DNA from 3 places in the Paenibacillus sp. FSL E2-0178 genome. Region 3 is predicted to be linked to each of the others. Evidence: riboswitches for the same ligand, from Rfam matches in the RefSeq annotation. Region 3 holds a riboswitch; each other region holds the start of a gene.
The links. Region 3 has a riboswitch for cyclic di-AMP ahead of MHI42_RS01810 (alpha/beta hydrolase). Riboswitches for the same ligand answer to the same signal wherever they lie in the genome.
Positions count from the first base shown of each region.

Region 1: another riboswitch for cyclic di-AMP. It lies ahead of MHI42_RS00925 (APC family permease); the one in region 3 lies ahead of MHI42_RS01810 (alpha/beta hydrolase).
Region 2: another riboswitch for cyclic di-AMP. It lies ahead of MHI42_RS17665 (hypothetical protein); the one in region 3 lies ahead of MHI42_RS01810 (alpha/beta hydrolase).

Region 1 is NZ_CP151953.1:185,542-191,133, reverse strand. Features, by position in the region: gene MHI42_RS00930 (iron-hydroxamate ABC transporter substrate-binding protein) at 1-154, opposite strand, end outside; gene MHI42_RS00925 (APC family permease) at 353-2,170, opposite strand; cyclic di-AMP (ydaO/yuaA leader) riboswitch at 2,299-2,458, opposite strand; gene MHI42_RS00920 (disulfide oxidoreductase) at 2,685-3,119, opposite strand; gene MHI42_RS00915 (DsbA family protein) at 3,116-3,871, opposite strand; gene MHI42_RS00910 (ATP-binding protein) at 3,965-5,592, opposite strand, start outside.
Region 2 is NZ_CP151953.1:4,074,108-4,079,699, reverse strand. Features, by position in the region: gene MHI42_RS17695 (hypothetical protein) at 1-176, opposite strand, end outside; gene MHI42_RS17690 (hypothetical protein) at 368-949, shown strand; gene MHI42_RS17685 (class I SAM-dependent methyltransferase) at 1,060-1,716, opposite strand; gene MHI42_RS17680 (hypothetical protein) at 1,846-2,187, shown strand; gene MHI42_RS17675 (hypothetical protein) at 2,187-2,645, shown strand; gene MHI42_RS17670 (hypothetical protein) at 2,729-2,917, shown strand; gene MHI42_RS17665 (hypothetical protein) at 3,266-3,712, opposite strand; cyclic di-AMP (ydaO/yuaA leader) riboswitch at 3,886-4,055, opposite strand; gene MHI42_RS17660 (MerR family transcriptional regulator) at 4,647-5,048, shown strand; gene MHI42_RS17655 (oxidoreductase) at 5,045-5,592, shown strand, end outside.
Region 3 is NZ_CP151953.1:434,753-440,344, reverse strand. Features, by position in the region: gene MHI42_RS01820 (carbohydrate ABC transporter permease) at 1-439, shown strand, start outside; gene MHI42_RS01815 (ABC transporter substrate-binding protein) at 506-1,816, shown strand; cyclic di-AMP (ydaO/yuaA leader) riboswitch at 1,997-2,129, shown strand; gene MHI42_RS01810 (alpha/beta hydrolase) at 2,137-2,946, shown strand; gene MHI42_RS01805 (MarR family transcriptional regulator) at 3,060-3,746, shown strand; gene MHI42_RS01800 (MATE family efflux transporter) at 3,988-5,340, shown strand; gene MHI42_RS01795 (chromosome condensation regulator) at 5,434-5,592, shown strand, end outside.

The DNA of each region.
Region 1 (5,592 bases), 250 kb from region 3:
TGGCTTCTGCAGTTGCTGCAGGTGCCGTAGTTGCCGCAGCCCCGTTATTGGCTGCATTGTTATTTCCGCATGCGGATAATAACAACGTCGTGGTCATGAGTCCGGCCATAGCCAGCTTCATGCTTGTTGATCTTTGCAGGTTGAACGAAAACATTAATTACCCCTCCTGTATATACATTCATTATTGGTCAAAGGTGATTGCGGCCTTCGCCTCACATAAACTGATGATATTGATTCTCATTCTCTCTGTCAACTAAATTATCTGGTTCCATGTACACTCACCCTGCGCTTAACAAAAAACGGCTGTTCCCGCAACCTGCGGAAACAGCCGTTTTACATATAAAGGGTATGTCTATTTGTGCAAATGATACGGTACAGTTGCTATAACGATATCCTTCTGATTCATCAGATAAGAACGGATGAACAAGCTGGTCTGATTATGCAGAATCGCCTGCCACCAATGCTTCGTAACAAATTGCGGAATGAGTACAGTAATATGGTCTGTAGAAGCGGTTTTCCACTCCACCGTATCGATGAATTTCACCAGCGGGCGGATGATGCTGCGGTAACGCGAGCGGAGTACAATCAGGCGCACCCCAGGGTTCCACTCTTCCCACTTCTGTTCCATTTTGTGAATCTCTTCTTCATCGAATCCGACATATACAGCCACTACATTCTCAGTCAATGACTTCGCATAGCTGATCGAATGCAGCACCGCACGGGTAACACCGGCAACGGGAACCACTACTGTACTTCCTTTAATACAAGGTTTATCCGTCGCCGGACAAATGCGCAGCTGATCGGCAATATTCATATAATGGCGGTGAATCCGGTGGAACACGATGATTACAAGCGGCAGGAAGATGAAGGCCATCCATACACTCGAGAATTTAGTAATAATGAAGATGAGTGTTATGGTTAAGGTTGTGAGCATGCCTACTGTATTCACAGCGAATTTGCTCTGCCAGCCCTTAGGCTTAGTTCTGTACCACTGGACCATCATGCCAAGCTGTGAAAGGGTAAACGGAATGAATACCCCAACGGCGTATAATGGAATCAACCCTTCGGTATTTCCGTGAAAAGCAGCTACAAGCACAGCCGACATTACGCCGAGGAAAATAATGCCGTTGGAGAATCCCAGCCGGTCTCCGCGCACCATGAAGGCATGGGGTAAATATTTGTCCTTGGCGAACATGAAAGCCAGCAGCGGGAAGGCCGAATACGCTGTATTCGCCGCCAGGAACAAGATTACTGCAGTGATACCTTGGATGAAGAAGTACAAACCGCCGCGGCCAAAGGTAGACTCGGTAATCTGCGACACAACCGTCGCTTTCTCATCCGGCATGATGCCGTACCAATAAGCCAGAAGCGTAATCCCCGTGAACATAGCCCCGAGAATCAGACCCATCAGCATCAGCGTTTTAGCCGCATTTTTCTCAGCCGGTGCTTTGAAGTTAGGGATCGCATTGGAGACCGCTTCTACCCCGGTCAGTGCCGAACAGCCGGAGCTGAAGGCCTTAAGCAGAAGGAACATACTTACGTTCGATACCGCTGAGCCGATCTCAGGAACCTGGGCATGAGCACCGCCGGTTGCATACTTGAAGACTCCGGCGATAATCAGTACAAAGATGGAGACGACGAACAGATATACCGGAATGGCTATGAAGGAAGCTGATTCAGTAACACCCCGCAGATTGACAATCGTTAAGAGCAGAATGACAGTAACCGCTATGAGTACACTATGATTATGAAGACCCGGGAACGCTGAAGTGATCGCATCCGTTCCCGCCGAGGCGCTTACCGCCACCGTTAGAATATAATCGACCAGCAAAGAGCCACCGGCAAGCAATCCGGTATGAACCCCTAGATTGGTTTTGGCAACAATGTAGGCGCCCCCGCCCTGCGGATAAGCAAAAATGGTCTGCCGATAAGACAGGATTAAGATGGCCAGCAGGCCCAATACGGCTAATGCAATTGGCAATGAGTACCAGATAGCTGTGAAACCTGCGGCCACAAGTACGATTAGGATTTGTTCTGTTCCGTAGGCTACAGACGAGAGCGCATCAGAAGACAGGACAGCCAGTGCTTTCACCTTGGATAACTTTTCATGATCGAGTTCGTTCGACTTCATCGGACGCCCGATCAATAGTCGTTTTACCTTGCTTACCATTGTAGTAACAGTTCCTCTCTTTGTTAAGTTGAAACGGCAGTACCGCGCGCTGTTTTCATAAGTGGATTTCATAAATGCAGGCACAAAAATAAGCATACGGAAATGATCCGCATGCCTTGAGTGCATGGTCATTATCCCACTATTGCTTACGAGGTTAGCTGGCGGATTCGGGCTGTGGTAGCCCTACGGTTTTCGAGTCTGCTGACCCGCTTCCGATTCACCCCGTTGGCACTCGGCCAAGTTTGGTTCCCCCGTTTTTCCTTCCGGAAAATTCAGCGCATATTCAACTTCTCACAAGGACTAATAATAATCTACAATGCCTCTTCCGTAAAGCGTTGAAACAAATGAAAAAAGAATGAAAAACAACCAAAACAACCAAATCCATGATCCGGTATGTCTTGCTCTTTCATTCTCTTTCATTATCCCTTTATCGCGTGATTTTACAGCATTTCTGCTTAATAATTTACACTCAATTTAAGGGAAATAGTTACTCTTCATTCTGCCTGACGGCTTCTTACTCACCTGCATCCTCTTTACGCCCTGTCCATAGCAGAATTGTGATTAATGCGAACGCAATGAGTGCCAGCAGCGGGATGGTGATGAATCCGAAATAATTCAGATAATCCGTGTTACACGGCACACCAATTGTACATGGAAGCACCTTGCTGAGTGCCGGAATTTTCTGCTCCGCGTAATGATAGATCGAAATGCTTCCGCCAATCAAACTTAAGGGAAGAACATAAGGGATAATGCGCTTATCCCCCCGGTAAGTGGCGATTCCGAGCAAAATCAGCTGCGGGTACATAAATATCCGCTGAAACCAGCATAGCTTGCAGGGCTCATATTTCAGCACTTCACTGAGATACAGACTGCCTGCTACAGCAACAACCGAGACGAACCAGGCCAAGTAGAGACAATTCCGGCGGCAGAATGCAGAGAATTTATTCATTGTGCAGCCACAGCTTCCGCAGCTACCTGGATTTGAGCATCAATTTCCTCCATATTAAAAGGTTCATTCACCTTGACTCCATTGACATACAGTGATGGCGTGTTGGTTACGCCTGTGTCTGTGCCAAGCTGGATATCTCTCTCCAGTTCGCTTTCGTAGGTCTTGTCTTCAATATCCTTACGCAGCAAATCGAAGTCAATGGGCAGTTCTAATTGCTGTGCCAGACTTACCAGGAAGTCCGGGGTTGCCCACTCTACCTTTTCTTCACCCTGGTTAGCATAGATAGCATCGAAGAATTTCCAGAAGGCCTCTTGATTCTGATGGTACACGGAGAGTGCCGCAAGTGAGGCTGTTCTCGAATCCGTACCGATAAAGGCCAGGTTGACGAAGTAAAAGGCTGCTTTATCCTGATTAACATACTCCTGAACGATTTGCGGTTTAATCACTCCGGTGAACTGGGCGCAAGCCGGACATTTGTAATCGCCGAATTCAACGATTTTGACGGGTGCATCTTCTTTGCCCAGCCGTGCCATTTCACTGTAGTTGAAGTCAACGGGAGCCGCAGCAGATCCTGTAGTTGAGTCGTCCTTCGAGGCCAGCATGAATAATCCTACAAAAATAATAACAACTAAAGCCACTGTACTCACGATCAGAATTCTCGTTTTCTGCTTCTGCTGCTCCTGCTCTGCCCGGCGTTTCTCCTGCTTGCTCATCTGGGGAAGCGCGACATTGTTCTTTTTTGATTTGCTCAAAGAGAGTTCCTTTCTGTCCATAGGACTGTCGTGATAAAAGATAAGTTACTTTAAAATTATATAATTAAAGTTCTCTCCTTGGCAAACCCTACATTATACAGCTTTTGTTGCCGGAGGCACTCCGCTGTCTTCATTTTCTTGGTTGTAAATCAGCTCCGGCGATGAATCCAGCGACTGTAGCACAATTCTGAAAAAGAACTGGGTCCCGCCGCCCGGCGCCGGTTCCGCCCATATTTCTCCCTGCATAAGCTCCACCAGCTTCTTGCAAATGGCCAAACCCAGACCAGTACCGGGATATTTACGCGTGTGGGAAGCATCCACCTGGGAAAAGGATTGGAACAGCAGCTGCAGCTTATCCGGCGGAATGCCAATACCCGTATCCTGCACTTTGAATTGCAGCGTCTGAGAGGCTCCCATCAGGCCGCAGGATTCAACAGTAACTGTAACCGCTCCCGAAGGAGTGAATTTCACCGCATTGCCGATTAAATTAACCAGGATCTGACGGATCCGCGCAATGTCTCCCACGAACTTGCCGGGAAGCCCCTCTTCTACCGACAGCACAAACGACAATTGCTTGTCTCTTGTGATCACTTCGAACAGCTCCATACACTCCTGCAGCAGCACAGTCAGCTGAAACGGCTCCTGGTTCAACACGAGACCATCTGCTTCCAGGCGGGATATATCGAGAACATCACTCATTACATGAAGCAATGCCTGGCTGCTGGTACTCTGCAGCTTCAGCAGCTCCAGATGCTCGGGTTTGCTGATTTCTTCGGCCAGCAGCTGATTGATGCCGATAATTCCGTTCAGCGGCGTGCGGATTTCATGGCTCATCGTCGCCAGAAACTCGCTTTTCATCCTGGCAGCACTCTCTGCCGCATCCCGGGCCTGAATCAGTTCATGCTGGTACTGCATCAGGGCAGTGACATCCTCGGCAACGATATAGACCAGCTGTTCCTTATTATGAAGCAATGGAAATACCGTTACGCTGCAGATCATCTGCTGGCCGTCCCTGGTGATAACCTTCAGCTCCAGCTTGGAGGACTTCCCTTGGGAGGCATTGCGCACAGCTTCCTTGACCGCGGCTTCATCCCTTTCACTGTACAGGATGTTCTTGAATTCCCCCAGTTCTTCTCTTCCATATCCGGTGGTATACCGCAGGGCAGGATTGGCACTGATGATCTTCTTAAGGGCCGGATCAATACACAGCACCATATCCGGGTTATGCTCGAACAAGGCCATATAACGCTGCTCATTAAACGCTGCAAAGCGGAGCACATGCTGCCGGTCCCTATAGAGCAGGCCAAGCACAATCGTCACAATGAACAAGAAGGAACCTCCCAGAATGATGCCCAGCAGTGAATCATCCAAGAGCGGAGCGCGCCCTGTATACAAGAATGAGTCTACTACTGTGAAGGAAGCGCCGGCCATTGCAGAATAATGTATACCTGTGAACGCTCCGGTCAGAGTTAACACGAGCAGCAGTTTTTTGACACTGAACATGTTGTAGGCATTCTCCAGCCATTTCGGGTCGTAGGATGCGGTAATAACAGGGACAACCAGGGCGAACAGGATGGACAGGATAATGGAAAAGAACCCTTGTTCATACGTTGCTGAGAGCTTCATCGCCAGAATGCCGCTGAAATGCATGATCAGGATTCCGCTGCTGAACAGCATGCCGCCAAGACCCAGATAGACACGGCTGCGGGTATGGGGGTTGC
Region 2 (5,592 bases), 3.6 Mb from region 3:
CAACCAAAGTGTGGAAAACCAGAGGAGATAAATGCCTCTGCGCAACCTTTACATTTGTACCAGCCGCCTCCGGCAAAAGTGGCAACATTATTACCATTCTGATCCACCACTCTTGGTAAATTACCAGCCACCATGTGGTGGCCATCAGCATAATACGGACATGGATTTTCTGCCATTTAAAATCACTCCTAATATTTTTTCAAAGGCGTCATCTCATTGTTGACCGCCCTTGTACAATATAAAGAGCTACGGAGTCTAAAAAGAACAACCACCGAGCTAACTAAAAAAGAATTTTGAAACTAAGTTGGAACAGAAACGTAAAATATGGTAAGATTAAATAAAATATGGGAAAATAAGGAGTGTAATTATGCGAAATAAGCTATTATTTGGATCCATCGTTCTTTCTTTAGCATTATTTACCGGTTGTAGCCAAGATAATTTGAACAATGAAAAACAAAATACCAATTCAGCTTCTGAAAATACTGTTACAAATAATGGAGAAAGCAATTCTATAAATAAAGAAGCTGTGAAAGAGGCAATCAAAGCCGCACAGGAATATAAAAATATAGAGTATACCGTCGAAAATTCTGAAGATGTTTTATCTGAAGATGCAGTTCAATCGCGAAATGAAGAGTTAAAACCATTTCTTACAGAAAGCTTTTATACAAATGCAGTTGATACCCGCTACACAACATTACCGTTAACCATTGCTGATAAACAAAAACTTTCTATTAAGCCTGAAAATCTTAAATTTAATCTTGTAGATGATAAAAATGATATTATTGAATTGAGATATATTGTGGACCTGGTACTAATTGATCAAGGGGACAAGGAGAGCAAGCGTGTTCCTTTAGAGGGTATTCTAACTTTAAAAAATGTAAATGATAATTGGCTTGTGCAGGGAGATAGATACGACTCAGCTGCTTTTAACAAACTCACTAAGGAGTAAACGTCATTATAGACAGTAAGTTTCTCTGATCACGTAGGGACTAACCACTATTTGTTAGAATAATTAGACACCTCTTAAAGTTTGAATTCTATTCTGATAGGATTTCGACCTTAGAGGTGTTTTTGTATTTGGTAGCTGAGGGGATCCTTTTTACATTTTACAAATAAGAAGTTTATGGAAGGCTTGTTTTTCATATTCTTACCGGGCTCATCTATTTCTGATATCTCGACCAGGCCATAGTTGGCAAAGTCTTGTTGAATGGAGTCAGCATCATAAAAAAACATTTTCACTCGGTCCATGATTTCGAAATAGTCTGTATCCAGTTGGACGCCCTTACCGTACATTGGTGCTTTTTTGGATACCGTTGTAAAGACCATATATCCACCCGGCTTCAGCTGATTATAACAATCCTGAATGAACTTCTCCCGCTCACGCTGATCCAATAAGTGAATCAGGGCATAGCAGAAAATACCGTCATAGAGTTTGTTGTCAAATGGCATATCGGTTACCGAGCCGTGAAAAACATTCATATCCAGCCCGCTCTGCCTCGCCAGATCAATCGCTGTTTGCGAAATTTCAATACCAGTAACATCTATTCCATTGTCCATAAAAACCTTTGCATTTCTGCCATATCCAATGCCGGGAACCAGGATGTCTTTAACATTCTTTTCAAGGAAAAAATCCTTGGTTAAGATGGCCGAGTCAGAATGTTCAAATCCCCACATCGTTTGTTTTTCTATGAAGCTTGCTTCCCAGAACTCAGTCATAGCCCGATCTCCTTTAATTACACTAAATAGTTATTACGGACATATTATATCTACGATAGAGCTGATTTGCAATGTTATTGTTAATCCTCGTATTTAAACAGATAGACTTTTGTGAAGCGGCCGGATATTATGTTAGATGGATTTAGAACGATTAAGCAGCAGAAGCTAAGTGATGATCCGGAGCTGAACAGTGTGGTAGTGAGCTACCTGGATGATTTCATCGCGAAAGTGCACATGTGGTGTTCCGGAGATACCTCAGAAAGTAAGACGATAGATGAAATGAAGGCTCTGTATGATGAAATCAGCAAGGAGACGGCAAATATAACAGATTACGAAATTAATGAAATGAATAAAATAGACGCTGATGAATATGAAGTGGTAGCGGACAGGTCCTGGGATAACGGGAGTGATGATACCGCTGTCTATTCAATAATTAAAATGGATGGGGTATGGAAGGTGGATGACCTGTAGTGATGAGGAGAAGTACGAAGACAAATAAGGCAATGCGTTATTTACTTAAAAATGTGCCACCTTCAGTCCATGTAGCCTCGGAGGGACCGAGTCCTAGTTTTACGGAATGGGATCATTGTATTTTGATAGATACCACTGAACTTGGAACTTTAAAAACAGTCAAAGAAACAACATACCCGGACAGAACTGGATTAGAAGCATCAATTAATCATTTACATGTAAGTGATATAGCAACTGGAATGCAAATAATAGATCGGTGGACAGGGAAGATGCAAGAGTACTACAGCGATAGGCAGTTTATTATCGTATTGAGCTCTCAGCTGGATGGAAAAGACGTGGTTGTAAGATTCTATCAGTATAGAAAAGATGACCCGGAATGGGTGGCGCTAGATAATCTTGAAGGCTATAAACAAGAAGCGATACTTGTTATCGGGCTTATAAATAATGCTGTTCTATAGAGTGAGTACCCCCCCCCCAACTGGTTAAAACCCAGCAGATAGTGTACCTTAGTAATATTAGTAATTAGGAGTGGTGATTTTTTGTGAAAAAAAGTAGACAAACCCCCGTGCTGGTCGTGGTCTCCATCCTGCTGATCATTATCAGCAGCCTGATCCCGTCGGACAAATCAACCTGGCTGGGAGCACTGCAGACCATCTTGCTGGGCGTCGGGCTGCTCGGATGCTGCATGGCTTTTTGGCGGTTCGCCAAGGGCGGCAAGGGCAAGCGCTGATTTCTGGCACTGGAACGGATAGCATAGCATAGCAAATGGAGAGTCGTGGCGGATGCTGCGGCTTTTATTAATATGTACGGCGTCAGCGGATTTACTCCATGCAGCGCTTGCTACGCGGAATGAGAGGACCTTATTTTGTGAAAAAGCCTGCTTTTTTACCCGTTGCGGACTCAGGAGCGCTTATATTGTTCGAGGGAGCTCAAAATGAGGCGAAACTGGTTAGTTAAGGTCCTCTGAGTCCGCATGGATCGCTGAATGGCCTGATTGGGCGAAATAACGGATCTACAGTCCGCATGGATCGCAGTGGCATGATTAAAGCTATTGTTGCAGGCCCAGCCATCTTCCCTATTATCCCGCCGACGGGCGCGGGACAGCTGGCCGCGCAGCAGCCATCTGTTCGCGAATCCCTCTGAGCTGCGCTTTCAGCTCAGGGACGCTTCGCTGCAGGATGAGGCTGATCTCGGGCAGAGGCAGCTGGATGCCGTACCATAAGGCGCTGGCGATCTGATCCTCCCAGGTGAGCAGGGCAGAAGAGCAGCGGCCGCGGTCTTGAGCAACCAGCGAGCATTGCCGGATGCATTCCCTGTAGGCGGTAAGGGAGTAAGCATCTGCTTGGATGCTGCCCTTGAGCCAAGGCTCATAGAGTGCCGCGAATGTGGCAACTGCGGCTTGATCGGCGCGGGCGCCCTTCTCCAGCAGGAGACAGCTTAGCGCATAGATGGTTCCGCTATATTGCTCAATATAGCTGGTGAATCCGGCAGCGGGAGCTGCGTTGGACGATAATGGGTCTGGCATGTGGACACGTTCCTTCCTGAATGTGGGCGATTTATAGTTTGGATATGTAGTTGATAGGTTTGCCGAAATGCTGATCCTCCGGAATAAGTGCGCAAAAAACCGCAGACAGAGGAGGACCTCTGCTGCGGTTTTGTTGCAGGCGTAAGAAGCCTGGGGCAAAATCGTGGCGGATCAAGATCTCTCTCTTTACGCTTACGGGGTTAGCTGTCGGATTCGGACGGTGAGAGTCGCCCTACCTTTTGAGACTGCGTAATTGAAGTCTCCTTCGGATTCACCCCAAGTAGGCCTGCGGCCTGATGGTTCCCCCGTTTTCCGCTTGGCGGAAATTCAGCGTGCATTCACATTTTCACTGGTAACTTTCAACACGAATCATACCCTTTCAGGGTTGTCTTTGTAAAAATGGAAAAGAGTGCTTCTGCGCCGGATTTGCAATAAATTGCTGCTTTGCGAGGAATATTGGAGACTAAAACCATATATGTGGCCGATTATCATCCGTTTATCTCGCTCAATCGCCGTTTTTTATTTTTGGGAGGCAGCGGCAGGAGAACTCCGGAAATATTAATGCGTTAGACGGAAACGGCGTCGATATCGAATTTTTGTGAAATGGGCGTATTAGTGAGATATCGGGAGATAATGAGAGATTGAAGATAAAGTAAGCGTTACCCGTCAGGCAAATAGATGCGTGATTGTGTTATTAGAGTAATTACGGCGGTTTACAAATTGTACCTGAATTAGAGCCCGATTCTACGAAAAGGGTATCCTTTCTAGCCGCACAAACCATACATCCGGGAGGGCCTAATTCCCGCTTCCCGAATGCTTGACTTGGACCATACTCCAGGGATTATCATTTGATTCTGTAAGGGCAGACTGTCAGTAAATTACCAAGACTGAAAGCCAAACTAAGAAGCTAGATTAAGAAGGAGGCCAGCAGCAAATGGAGCCTGTTTTTACGATTGCCGAGGTAGCAGAGCGGACAGGACTCAGCCAGGATACCATCCGCTATTATGAGAAAATCAAGCTCCTGCCCCCGGCAAGCCGCAAGGAGAACGGCCAGCGGGCATACAGCAGGCGTGAGCTGGACCGGGTGCATTTCGTTGCTATTCTCAAAAGAACCCATATGCCGCTGCGCATCATTCAAGAATACATCCGGGCGTCAGCGGAAGAGGACTACGATGAATGCTACAGTGTGCTGGACGGGCATAAAACGTTGATTGAAGAGCAGCTCACGGAACTTACGGCGGCCCTGGAGCTTATGAAATACAAGCTGAAGAACTTCCGGGAGCTTAAGGACGGCAGGTTCATCGCGGAAATGGAACAGAGGAGGAACGAGGAATGAATACTGGGTTGAATCAGGAGACGAACAAAGAGTTGAATCACGCGAAAGTTAAGCAGCACCCGATTCCTTCGGGGTTTGGGCCGGACACTACGGCGGAGCAAGTAATCCAAGGCCATAATCTGAGCGGCAAAACAGCCATCGTGACCGGCGGCTACTCCGGCCTGGGTCTGGAGACCACACGTGTCCTGGCTGCGGCCGGAGCTACATTGATAGTTCCCGTACGGACACCGGAAAAGGCCCGGCTCGCCCTTGCCGGCATCCCCGGAGTCCAGCTGGAGTCACTGGATTTGCTGGAGCCGGTATCCATCGATGCCTTCGCGCAGCGGTTCCTGGACTCCGGCCGGCCGCTGGATATCCTCATTCACAGCGCAGGCATTATGGCTTCGCCGCTGGCCCGGGATGCTCGCGGATACGAAGTGCAGTTCGCCACCAACCATCTGGGGCATTTCCAGCTGGCAGCCCGGCTCTGGCCTGCGCTGGTGAAGTCCGGAGGCGCACGGGTAGTCTCCGTATCCTCACGCGGCCACCGCATTGCCGGTGTTGA
Region 3 (5,592 bases):
GTTTGCGAAGTCCGGGCTGCTGAACACTTATGTATCGCTCATCGTGCCCTTCATTGCCAGCGGTACAGCCATCTTCATGCTGCGGCAGACCTTCATGCAGGTGCCGGATTCCCAGCTGGAGGCAGCCCGTCTGGATAATGCCAGTGAGTTCAAAATCATCTATACGATCATGATGCCTGCCGCTGTGCCCACCTTGTCCACACTCGCGCTGCTGACGTTCATCGGGACGTGGAACAGTTACTTTTTCCCGCTCGTATGGACCACAACGGATGCTGTCCGGACCTTGCCGCTTGGAATTCAGAAGCTTCAGGATGTGGAGGGGCTCAGCCCGCAGATCGTGATGGCCGGGAATATGATGCTGATCGTGCCGATTCTGCTGGTCTTCCTGATTGCACGCAAACAGATTATCAAAGCGTTCACCTACATGGGAGTGAAGTAGCGGGAATACCCTGCGGCCTTGCATGTTGAATACCAAATACAGCAGTTCACGGAGGAGAAACGAATAATGAAGGTATGGGGAAAAAGAGTAGCTCCGCTGCTCGCCACTGTTGCATTGACCGCCGTTCTTGCAGGCTGTGCCACCACCGAAGCCGAATCCAGTGTAGCGGCCTATGAGAAAGGGGATTCCGTCCTCGAGCTGAATTTCTGGACTTCTGCCGTGGAGGATGTGAACCAGAATCTGGTGGACCAGTTCAACGAGACGAAGGGAGCCGAGCTGAATATCCATGTGAATGCTGAATATCAGGGCGATTACTGGGAAATGCAGCAGAAGATCAACGCCGCAGCCATAGCGGGTACGCTGCCGAATGTTTTTATTGATGAAGTGGCGATGACTAAGGGCTTTGCCGACAGTGACATTATTACCAATCTGGAACCGTTCATGGAAACAGACAAATTCGATACCTCGGATTTCAAAATCGGCGACCTCGGCAACCTGTATCTGGGCGAGGATCTGTATGCCTTTCCGCATATGCGGAGTGTTCCCGTAATGTATGTAAACAAGACGCTCGCCGCTAAAGAGGGACTGGATCCGAACGGTCCGGCGACCTTTGCCGAACTGGAGGCCTATCTGCAGACCGCTTATGATGCTACCGGCCAGCCGCCGATGTACCTGTTCAACTATGACTTCTGGGTGATGGAGGCGCTGTTGCATTCGTACTCGGATACCAATGTGGTCAATGAGGATGAGACAAAATCCAACATCAACAGCGAAGGTGCAGTAAAGCTGATCACCTTCATTGAAGATCTGGAATCCAAGGGTCTGATCAAAGTGCTCGGGGTCACAGACAAGGATGCTTACTATGCCTCCATTGCCAATCCGGCCACTGCGCTGATCTTCTCCAGTGTCGGCGGCTACAAAACGTTCGCCGGCATGGCCGCGGAGAGTGGAATTGATCTCGGCGTATCCATGATTCCTGCCGGAGATGACGGAAAACGAGGCGTCCCGGTCGGCGGATCGAATACGTATCTGGCGAATACGGGAACGGATAATGAGAAGGCGGCCGCTTTCGAATTCATGAAATGGCTGTCGGATACCGAGCAGGCAGCGTATGCTTCTGCTAATACCGGATATCTACCGACCCGTCTTACTTCCCTGGACACAGACTTGATGAAAGAGACCATAGCTGCTTTCCCTGGCTACAAGGTCGCTTCCGATGAGCTGGAATTCAGCAAAATGCGTCCGATGACCGGCACCTACCATGAGATTGAAGATCTGATGGGTACGCGTATCAACGATATCTGGCTGGAGAACCTGCCAATACAGGCAAGCCTGGACAATCTCGCCAAAGAGGTGGATGACATCCTGAACCGCTGATTATAGATGATGTTTAAAGCAAGCAGAGCAGTGAATCTCCGGTAACGGGAGAATCGCTGCTCTGCTTTTTGGGTTCACTGCGGCCGGTTTCTGCGCGTGTTGGGCAAATTCACCTAAGCTATTCATTCTTAGACGAATATGGGCTATACTGAAGTTTCTGTTAATCTATATCCGCAAAAATATATGTAATCGCTGAGTTCCGTAATGGAAGCGGGGAAACCAAGTTTTCTGGGGTGAATCTCGAGAAATCGAGTAGGGCTACTCTTCAAGCCCGAATCCGGCAGCTAACCCCGTAAGCGACATGAGAGGATGCACAGGTAATGCCGTATATTGACGTCAATGGAACTACCCTCTATTACGAGGTGTCGGGCAGTGGTCTGCCCATTGTTTTTATTCATGATTATTCGACTTCACATCATCTGTTCGAGCCTCAGGCGGAGTATTTCAGCAAGCGGGCGAAAGTGATCCTGTTTGACTTAAGAGGGAATGGGCAATCCGGTAAAATGGATGTAGAGATTAGCCGGATTGTAGACACGCAGTGTGAAGATCTGAAGGGATTGTTGGATGGACTGTCCGTAGAACGGGCCGTCATCGTAGCTTGTTCCAGCGGTGCTGTGCTTGCCCAGAAATTCGCCTATCTGAATCCTGAACGGGTAATTAATCTGGTGTTGGTGGACAATTACATCCTAGGAGATTGTACGTCCAAAGGCAGCAAAGTGCTGGAGCTCTTTCAAATCTGCGCATGGGTCGCCCATTATCTTCCGGCTGAAATGTTCATCCGTTCTTTGCGCATTACATATAACAAATGGCTGTCTGCGTATCATATTCTGAGAAGAGAGCTTGTCCATGAACGGACAACAGAATTGATTAAACAGCGTCTGGCACTAAGACATACGGACAGCTACGGGTTTGCACTAAGGCTGCAGGTTCCCGTTCTTTGTGTATCAGGCAATCAGAATGAGCGGGTTCTGGAGCAGGTGAGACAAACAGCGGCCAAATATCCGCTCGCCACGCTGGCAATACTGGAAGATGCCATGTATCCCAGCCATTTATGTCAGCCGCAGCACTTCAACCGGCTATTGCTTGATTACCTGAAAGACCAGCAATGCTTCCAGCGGAAAATTTATTAACGGCACCTGTAGAAAATCTTTGACAAGTATAACAGGTACCGTTATAATAAATTCAACAGGTACCGTTACATTGATTAACAGGTACCGTGAATATATCCCGGGGAGGATTAATAATGAATATGAATGCTGAATTGTTCGACAAGCTTGCCAAGCTGCAATGGCTGTTGCAGAGACAACACCTGAAGAACCACGCTGCTGTGGGTCCCATGGCTGATACGTCACGCGGGCAAGGCCGGATCATGGCGTTTCTGCGGATGAAGGACGGAATCAGCACGAAGGATTTATCCTATATGCTGGACATCCGTGTATCCTCGCTCAATGAATTGCTTGCCAAACTGGAGAAGGCCGAGTATATCACCCGCAGACCTTCAGAGACAGACAAACGTATCATGCTGATCTATCTCACGCCCAAAGGGCAAGCGGAAGAAGGCCAGGAGGTTGAGGGCGGCAGTATATTTTCAGTCCTGTCTCCAGAAGAACAGGCAGCCTTCGGGGAATACCTGGTCCGCGTCATTACAGCGCTAGAGGATGAGCTTGGAACAGATGCAGATCGTGACGTAATGGCCATGTGGATGGAAGCCGCTAAGGAGCGCATCGGGACAGAGGAATTCGACAAGCTGATGGCTATGCGCGGACAAATGAGCAGAATGTGGGGAAATATGGATGACGGACGCTTTAGCGGAAGATTCCCCGGATTTGGCAGGGAAGGTCATGGCGGCGGCATGAACGGCTTCGGCTGGCCTTCCAGAGATGGTAGAGACGGCTCGAAGGACAACTCAGACCATCCGGAAGATAAGTAAGCAGAACATTTACTATAAGAAGTATTGGCGCTGTCTTTCCGCAAGAGCAGGGCAGAGGCAGCGCAATACCTTTTCAGCGTAAATAATGAATTTGAATTACGGTTACGTCCATTCCCGCATACCAAGCCCGCAATGTCCTTGTTACGGGTTTGTTTGCTGCGGCGTAAAGTTCGTAATCAATTATTAGTTAGAATTCTAACCAAATTGCAAACAAACATAACTTAAGAAAGTGGTGAACCACATGGATACAGAAAACCTCCATTACTTTGAAAAAGCACCGGTCGCAAAAGCTGTAGCACACTTCGCAGTACCCATGATGCTTGGAACGTCAATGAGTGTCATCTATTCCATTTTAAACGCCTTTTTCATAGGCACCCTTAATAATACTGCCATGTTAACTGCACTTGCCTTAACCTTACCGTTATTCGCGGTCATTATGGCGCTGGGTAACCTGATTGGAGTCGGCAGCAGTGCCTTCATTTCCCGTCTGTTGGGAGAGAAAAATACGGCTGATGTTAAGCATGTATCTGCATTCGCCTTTTACAGCAGCCTGGTTCTCGGTCTTATCGCGATGGCCGTCGGCCTGCCGCTCATTAATTCTATCGTACATGGCCTGGGGGCAACGCCTGACTCCTTCGGATTTACCAAGGACTACGTTACCATTATGCTTATTGGCTCACCCTTCGTCGTATTGTTCTTCACACTGGAGAATATTGTGCGCTCGGAGGGAGCCGCAATTACATCTATGATTGGTATGCTGCTTAGTGTGGCCGTGAATATAATTCTCGATGCGCTGGTCATCTTCGTCTTCCACTGGGATGTAATCGGTGTTGCGTCTGCCACGGTCATTTCTAACATAGTTGCGAGTGCTTATTACGCCTATCATATAGGATTTAAGAGTCAATTCTTAACGGTCTCACTGAAACAATTCAAGGCTACCAAGGTCATTCTGGGCAATGTATTCAAAATCGGAGTTCCCGTCTTTGTGATGAGTCTCTTCATGGGTGCCATGTCACTCATCTTTAACCGTTATCTGGTCGAATATGGGGAGCAGGCTATTGCGGGCTTCGGAATTTCCTCACGACTGCTGCAATTCCCCGAGTTAATCCTGATGGGATTAAGCGAGGGCGTCGTGCCGCTTATTGCCTTCTCTTTTACAGCTAACCGGTTGCGCATGAAGCATACTATTCAATTTACGATTAAAACCATACTGGCACTAGCTGTCGTGTTCGGCGTTATTGTCTACCTGATCTCTGACCACTTAATCGGGCTGTTCACGAATGACCCGCAATTGATAGAAATGGGCAGCTACATCCTGCATGTGACCTTCTTATCCCTGTTCATTACAGGAATGACGACGCTATTTACGGGGATCTTCCAGGCAACTGCGCAGGGAACTGCAGCTTTTATTATGTCAGTGATTCAAGGCGCCACTCTGATCCCTGTGCTCTACATTGCCAACCGTATGAACGGATTCCATGGGGTGGTCTGGTCGCTGGTCATTTCCGATGTCGTGGCGTTCCTGGTCGGGGCCATCATGCTGTATGTTCTGCGGAACAAATTGCAGCCGGACTTGGTAAGTTTAGCACAGTAGGATCTGGATTCCGAGCTTGATAAGACAGCCAAGGATAGATACTCTAGAGGGAGCCGCAAATATACCGAAGTCTTCAATGAAGGAGCGAGATTCATGAATGTGGTGGAAAAAGTGCCTTCCATAGCAGCTGGTTATCGTCATACGGTCCTGCTTAGGCCGGATGGGGCGGTAATGGCAGTGGGCGACAATAAATATGGTCAATGTGACGTAAGCGGCTGGCAGGATATGGTGGCAATTGCTGCAGCTAATGCC